DNA from 3 places in the Brevibacillus sp. NRRL NRS-603 genome. Region 2 is predicted to be linked to each of the others. Evidence: riboswitches for the same ligand, from Rfam matches in the RefSeq annotation. Region 2 holds a riboswitch; each other region holds the start of a gene.
What was found. A riboswitch is a leader RNA that binds a small molecule or an ion and turns the genes downstream of it on or off. The one in region 2 is predicted to bind S-adenosylmethionine.
Positions count from the first base shown of each region.

Region 1: another riboswitch for S-adenosylmethionine. It lies ahead of C7R94_RS18770 (methionine ABC transporter ATP-binding protein); the one in region 2 lies ahead of C7R94_RS17175 (homoserine dehydrogenase).
Region 3: another riboswitch for S-adenosylmethionine. It lies ahead of C7R94_RS06170 (MetQ/NlpA family ABC transporter substrate-binding protein); the one in region 2 lies ahead of C7R94_RS17175 (homoserine dehydrogenase).

Region 1 covers NZ_PXZN01000022.1:15,439-17,699, reverse strand. Annotated here, with positions in the region: gene C7R94_RS18775 (Ger(x)C family spore germination protein) at 1-606, shown strand, start outside; SAM riboswitch class I at 723-839, shown strand; gene C7R94_RS18770 (methionine ABC transporter ATP-binding protein) at 939-1,952, shown strand; gene C7R94_RS18765 (methionine ABC transporter permease) at 1,953-2,261, shown strand, end outside.
Region 2 covers NZ_PXZN01000016.1:408,117-410,377, forward strand. Annotated here, with positions in the region: gene C7R94_RS17170 (DinB family protein) at 1-398, shown strand, start outside; cobalamin riboswitch at 419-623, shown strand; gene C7R94_RS30070 (hypothetical protein) at 646-822, shown strand; SAM riboswitch class I at 1,011-1,117, shown strand; SAM riboswitch class I at 1,183-1,294, shown strand; gene C7R94_RS17175 (homoserine dehydrogenase) at 1,381-2,261, shown strand, end outside.
Region 3 covers NZ_PXZN01000011.1:37,498-39,758, reverse strand. Annotated here, with positions in the region: gene C7R94_RS06180 (ABC transporter substrate-binding protein) at 1-358, opposite strand, end outside; gene C7R94_RS06175 (Na-translocating system protein MpsC family protein) at 556-912, opposite strand; SAM riboswitch class I at 1,133-1,235, shown strand; gene C7R94_RS06170 (MetQ/NlpA family ABC transporter substrate-binding protein) at 1,339-2,169, shown strand; gene C7R94_RS06165 (methionine ABC transporter ATP-binding protein) at 2,212-2,261, shown strand, end outside.

The DNA.
Region 1 (2,261 bases), on a different contig from region 2:
GACGAGGGAATCGATTCGCAAATGCCTTATGTATCACGCAAAGGAGACGAAATTGTTATCAAAGGCGTGGCTTTGTTTAAAGGAGATAAATATATTGATTGGATTTCGCCCAATGAAGCATTTATCTTAAAGCTGATTCGGGGCAAGTACAAGACGGGCAGCTATGAGATATCAGTCCCTGCTAAAACTTTCAATATGACTCCCAACAGCCCGGCGGGAGAAAAAGAAGAGGTGCAATTAGTCTTTGATACGATCAACAGCGAGTCAAAAGTCCAATTGGAACAGGCCGATCCACCAAAATTCAAAGTGAATATTCATTTAAAAGCCCGCATTTTAGAGCTGACCGTTCCGATTAAGCTGGATAATCCGAGTTTGATGAGGAAGATGGAGGAGGCCCTGGAGAAGGAATTAGAAAGACAAGCAAGGATAGTCATGAAAAAGCTCCAAGATTTGGAGGTCGACCCGACGGGCTTTGGCATTGTCTATAAGGCAAACGTGAGAAGAAAAGAGAAAATGGCTATGGATGAATGGAGAGAGAAGTACAAAAAGGCAAGGTTTGAATTTCAAGTAGAGGCGACAGTTACCCGTAATGGTGTAATGGACTAAGTGTGTCAAAAAACTTTTTCCTGCTATTACTATTGACGTGATATTTTCAAAAAGGATATAATCCGTTTTGTATCATCAAGAAATAGAAAAAACGAACATAATATACGTAGATATCTTTCTTATCAAGAGAGGCGGAGGGACAGGCCCTATGAAGCCCGGCAGCCGGTTCATTTTTGAATGAACGTCGCGGTGCCAATTCCTACAGGATTGTTTGGATCTTGTGTAGATGAGAAGGGTGGATGCGAACGTATACATTGCGTTGCAGCCCCTTTTTCGTTTATGAAAAAGGGGTTTTCATATTTTATCAAGATTATGGTCGGGAGGTGGATGCGTTGATCCAACTGCGTCATTTGCATAAAAGCTATCAAGTACAGGGTAAAACCATCCCAGCGTTAACGGGGATCGACCTTTCCATAGAGCAAGGCGAGATTTACGGGATTATCGGACACTCTGGTGCAGGGAAAAGTACGTTGATCCGGTGCATCAATTTGCTAGAGCGCCCAACTTCAGGGGAAGTTATTGTGGACGGCGTCGATTTGACAAAGCTGGATGAAGGGAAGCTGCAAGAAAAGCGTCGCGCAATCGGCATGATTTTTCAGCACTTCAACTTGCTGTCATCTTCGACAGTCGGCGAAAATGTCGCTTTTCCGCTCAAGCTGGCAAAGCGTCCGAAGGCAGAGATTGATAAGAAAGTAAACGAGCTGCTGAAGCTGGTGGGCTTGGAGGCACATAAGGACAAATATCCTTCCCAGCTGTCTGGCGGACAGAAGCAGCGCGTCGGGATCGCCCGTGCGCTCGCGAATGATCCAAAAGTGCTGCTCTGTGACGAAGCTACATCGGCTCTCGATCCGCAGACGACGAACTCCATTCTGGCACTGCTCTTGGACATCAACCGCAAACTGGGCTTGACCATTGTGTTGATTACCCACGAGATGCACGTCATTCGCTCTATTTGTGATCGTGTCGGCGTGATTGATGGAGGAAAGATCGTCGAGTCGGGTAACGTACTGGATGTATTCCTTCGTCCGAAGCATCCAACGACACAAGAATTCGTGGAGCAAGTAGCAGATTCTACAGAGCTGCGCGAAGCGGTTGAGCACGAAAAGGCTTCGGGGAACCGCACGATTGCTCGTGTCACCTTCCTCGGTGAAAAAACGTACCAGCCGATCCTATTCCAAACGATGCAAGAGACAGGTACGGTGTTCAGCATTTTGCAGGGAACCATTTCTCGCATGAAGGATACGCCGTATGGTCAGCTGGTGATCGAGCTAGAAGGCGATGTTGCACAAAATCAAAAGACCATTGAAACGCTGCGCCAACGTGGCTTGGAAGTAGAGGTGATATAAATGGACTGGACATTCGAGAATGTGGATTGGGCTGAAATCGGCGAAGGTACGATAGACACGCTCACGATGCTCGGCTTTTCCACCCTGTTTACCGTCCTGATTGGTTTGCCGTTGGGCATCATTCTGTTTTTGACTTCACGCGGACAGCTTTTGCAAAACCGCACTTTTTATACGATCGCATCATTCGTTGTCAACGTATTGCGCTCGGTACCATTTATCATTCTGATGATCTTGCTGATTCCTGTGACGAAAATGATCGTAGGAACCTCCCTCGGCGTACTGGGTGCCATTCCGCCGCTCGTGTTTGGT
Region 2 (2,261 bases):
TTGCGCCCGAGCAAATGGATTATCGGTATGCACCAGGCAAATGGTCGGTTAAAGAGGTGTTGGGTCATCTCATCGATTCAGAACGCATCATGAGCTATCGCTTGCTGAGAATCGCGAGAGGAGATCAGACACCCCTCGTCGGTTTTGATGAGAATGCTTTTGTCGAACACGGGTATTTTCAGCTAAGAGACCTGTCTGATTTACTGGAAGAGTATAAGGCTGTTCGTGCTTCCACAATCGCGCAGGTGCGAGGAATCTCTTCAGAAGCGTGGTTGCGTACGGGAGTTGCCAACGGAAACAAGCTTTCTGCAAGGACGTTGGCCTATGTGATCGCTGGACACGAAGCTCACCACAGTACCATTTTGAAAGAGCGGTATTTGGGGGAAGGTAAAATCTGAGGGTAGTAGTGAGAAAGACAATTTCATAGGTGGAAACAGGTTCCTTAGGGCGTAACGAATTCGCATAAGGATAATAGGGAAGCTCGGTGCAAATCCGACACGGTCCCGCCACTGTAAGAGGGGAGTCAGCGTCCAATAAGCCACTGGTCTATCAAAATAGACGGGGAAGGCGACGCTAGACGATGAACCCATAGTCAGGAGACCTGCCTGTTTCGACAACACTGATAGACCTACGGGAGATAGGGAGGTGTTAGAAATGGCTTGTGAAAAATTGCGAGTGGAAAAGTACGTCCCTCCTTTTCGTGCATTTTCTAACGATCGTCACGGTCGAGCTGAAAATGCTCTTTTTATTTTGGGCAGGATAAAAGAAGAGGGGGTGTGCGATGATGCAACTTTTTATTTGCCAATGGTGCGGATATGTTGAGGAAGAAGAGCGGCCTGAGGAATGCCAGAAGGGCGTGTTTCATTGCACTTGCTGTAGCGTGGAAGAGGTAGAAAGCCTGTTCACTCACAACTGAAAGCCTAGCCCAATCAGCTTGCAATCAGAAAAGAAAGAATTTTGTTGACGCTTGCCTTGGAATTTCTTAGAATAAAGCTCAACAGCATAAAAGGTTCTTATCCAGAGAGGTGGAGGGTCTGGCCCGATGAAGCCCGGCAACCGTTGCATATTGCGACAAGGTGCCAATTCCTGCGAGACGTTTCGTCTCGAAAGATAAGAAGCGGGTTACTCCATTAGTAGATGAACCTTCTTCTTATTGAAGAAGGTTTTTTTAATTTCATATTTTCTTTATCCAGAGAGGTGGAGGGACTGGCCCGATGAAGCCCGGCAACCGTCACGCATATTTTGTGACAAGGTGCCAATTCCTGCAGGACATATACGTCCTGGGAGATAAGGAGGGGGAGCATTAGCTGCTAACAAGCCTTCTTCTTATCGAAGATGGCTTTTCTTTTTATCTAAAATTCGGGGTATGGGGTGGTCAGGATGAGTGCAGAAGTGGTACGCGTGGGATTATTGGGATTGGGGACAGTGGGTGGAGGTGTAATCAAGACAATTCGTTCACAACAGGAGAAGCTGGCTTCTCGTCTGGGAAAACGAATAGAGATCGTCAAGGCATTGGTGCGTGACTCGGAAAAAGAGCGGGCGGTTCATGTCGACCCAGCTTTACTGACAACAGACTTTGAGGATGTATTGAGAAGCGATGTGGATATCGTGGTGGAGGTTATGGGCGGTGTAGAACCTACCTATGACTACGTTCGTGCTTTGATTGAAAAGGGCTGCCATGTGGTAACTGCTAACAAAGAACTCCTGGCGAAAAAAGGAACAGAGCTAGTTGATTTGGCAAATCAGCATCAAGTGCATCTTGCCTATGAAGCCAGTGTGGCAGGGGGCATCCCGATCTTGAGCGTGCTGAGGCAGTTCCTACGAACGAACGATATCCAAGGCGTTCGCGGTATTCTAAACGGAACAACGAACTTCATTTTGACGAAAATGGAAGCAGAGCAGCTCTCTTACCAGGAAGTGCTCAAGCAAGCGCAGGAGCTGGGCTATGCGGAAGCAGACCCTCGTTCGGATGTAGAAGGCTTTGATGCTATGTACAAATTGTATATCTTGGCACAGCTTGTTTACGGAGAATCGCTGCCTTTAGCAGATGTTGTTCGCAAAGGAATTGCAGATTTGTCAGCAGGTCACATTCGGATTGCGAGCGAGCTGGGGTACCGGATCAAGCTGATCGCGCAGGCGAATCAAGCTGAAAAAGGAATTCGCCTATCTGTTGAACCAACCATGCTTCCGCTGAGCCATCCGTTGGCGCAAATCCACGACGCGTTTAATGCTGTCCAGCTATCCGGCAACATCGTGGGAGA
Region 3 (2,261 bases), on a different contig from region 2:
TGATGCGGCTGCGGTCGATTTTTTCAAATGCGCCACTCTCAATCCCTTGCTGTGCATAGTAGTCAGAGAGGTAGATCAAGTCTACATCGGAGCTTCCTTGGCGAATTTTGTTCAGGCGCTCTGCATTATTTCCGATTTCCAGCACGATTTTCACGTTATGTTCTTTTTCAAACGGCTCATATACTTCTTTGCGGAAAAAGTCTTCGGAGAAGCCCCATGTGGAGATGACCAGCTTTTGTGGTTCGCCCTTGGCTTCGCCGCCAGCTCCTCCCGCCTGTGGTTGATCATTGCTGCCACAGCCAGCGAGAGCCAGTGACATCATAGAAAAAGACAGGATTCCAGCAAGTAATTTTTTCATCGTAATTCTCCTCCAGTTGGGTTCATTTGATGACAAAATATGGTGATACAATAAAAAGAAAAGCACCCTTGATTAGAACGTATCATTCTAAACAAGAGCACTTTTCTTCGTAAACAAAGAGAAGTGACACCCGTTTTTACGCAAAGTCTACGGTCTCCCCTTAAGATAGATCAAAAGAGAAAATCCGAACGATTGCGTCAGGTATTCAGTTCTGATTCAGCTAAAATAACATTCGTGATCGCCCACTGCGTAGGCGCATCATAGTCCCTCAGCACGGCCTCCAACGGCAACCCCATCTCTTCTTCCAATCGTTCTCTCAGTTTCTTCTTATAAAGAAGGGACATGCGAAAATCGACTTCGAGCTTGAGGGCCGGTGCTTCTCCTTCCAACGCTTGTGAGCGCGGAGAGCGGCGATGCTTGGCTTGGAACGTAATCATCTGATTTTCAATCGTGACTCGGAGCAAAGTCGTTCCAAATCCGAACAACTCTTTTGCTATCTCATTATAGATGGCAGACAGCTTTTTTCTGGTTTCATTGGAGTCCACGAGAGTCATGTCATCACCTGCGATAGCTGGTATCGGGTTCATTCGCTCTCATTATACAAATGATTTTCCGATTCTTCAATAGAATATTCGTATTTAGATCAATTTCACATTTTTCCACCAAGTCATTCGTTTGCAAAAACAGTTGACACCTGAAAAATCAGTCGTTATAATCCAACTATCCAAATAAGAATTAACAACAATGTTTGGAATGATAATTTCATAGCACATTCTCTTATGAAGAGAGGTTGAGGGACTGGCCCTATGACACCTCGGCAACCTATCGCAAACGATACGGTGCCAAATCCAGCGGAATTTATTCCGACAGATAAGAGAGGTATTGTTGCAGTGTGGTTACATACTCGCAGTTTTCGCCTCTTCTGTCGGAAGAGGCTTTTTTCTTTTCCATCTTACATCCAGAGAAAAGGGGTTATTTTCATGAAAAAGACTGGTCTACTACTCACTACACTACTGCTCGCTGCATCGCTCGTAACGGCTTGCGGCGGTAAACAAGAAGCTGCTCCTGCTAACGGCGGCACTACTGCTGAACAAACCTCGCTCAAAGTGGGCGTCACTGGCGGCCCGCACGAAGAGATTCTAAACAAAGTGAAAGAAGTCGCCAAAGGCAAAGGGCTCGACGTCGAAGTCGTCGTTTTCAACGATTACGTACAGCCGAACCAAGCGCTCGATAAAGGAAACCTCGATGTGAACAGCTTCCAAACCATTCCGTTCTTGGCGAAGTTCAATCAAGATCACAAAACCAAAATCGTCGAGGTCGGAAAAACCGTGACGTACCCGATGGGCCTGTACTCCACCAAGCATAAAAAAGTGGAGGACATCCCGGCAGGCGGCGTTGTCGGCATCCAAAACGACCCGACCAACCGAGCACGCGCCCTTCTGCTCTATCAGGCAGCCGGCTTAATTAAGCTCAAGGATGGCGTGGGCGACAACGCAACACCACTGGACATCGTAGAAAATCCAAAAAATTTGCAATTCAAAGAGCTGGAGGCTGCTTTCCTGGCGCGCTCACTGAGCAACGTAGAGGTTGCTTCAATTAATACGAATTTCGCAATGGAAGCTGGCTACTCCCCGAAAAAAGATGCGATCTTCGCTGAGACGGCTGATTCTCCATACGTAAACATCCTGGCAGTCAACGAAACCAACAAAGACAACCCTGCTGTCAAAAAGCTGGTGGACATCTACCGTTCCGAAGAAGTGAAAAAATTCATCGACGAACGTTTTGAAGGAGCTGTACTGCCGTCCTGGTAAAATCCACGCCAGGAACATCAAGAACAACAAGGAGAACTCGTTATGATACAGCTAACCGATATTCATAAGTCGTATCAAGTAGGAAACAAGCA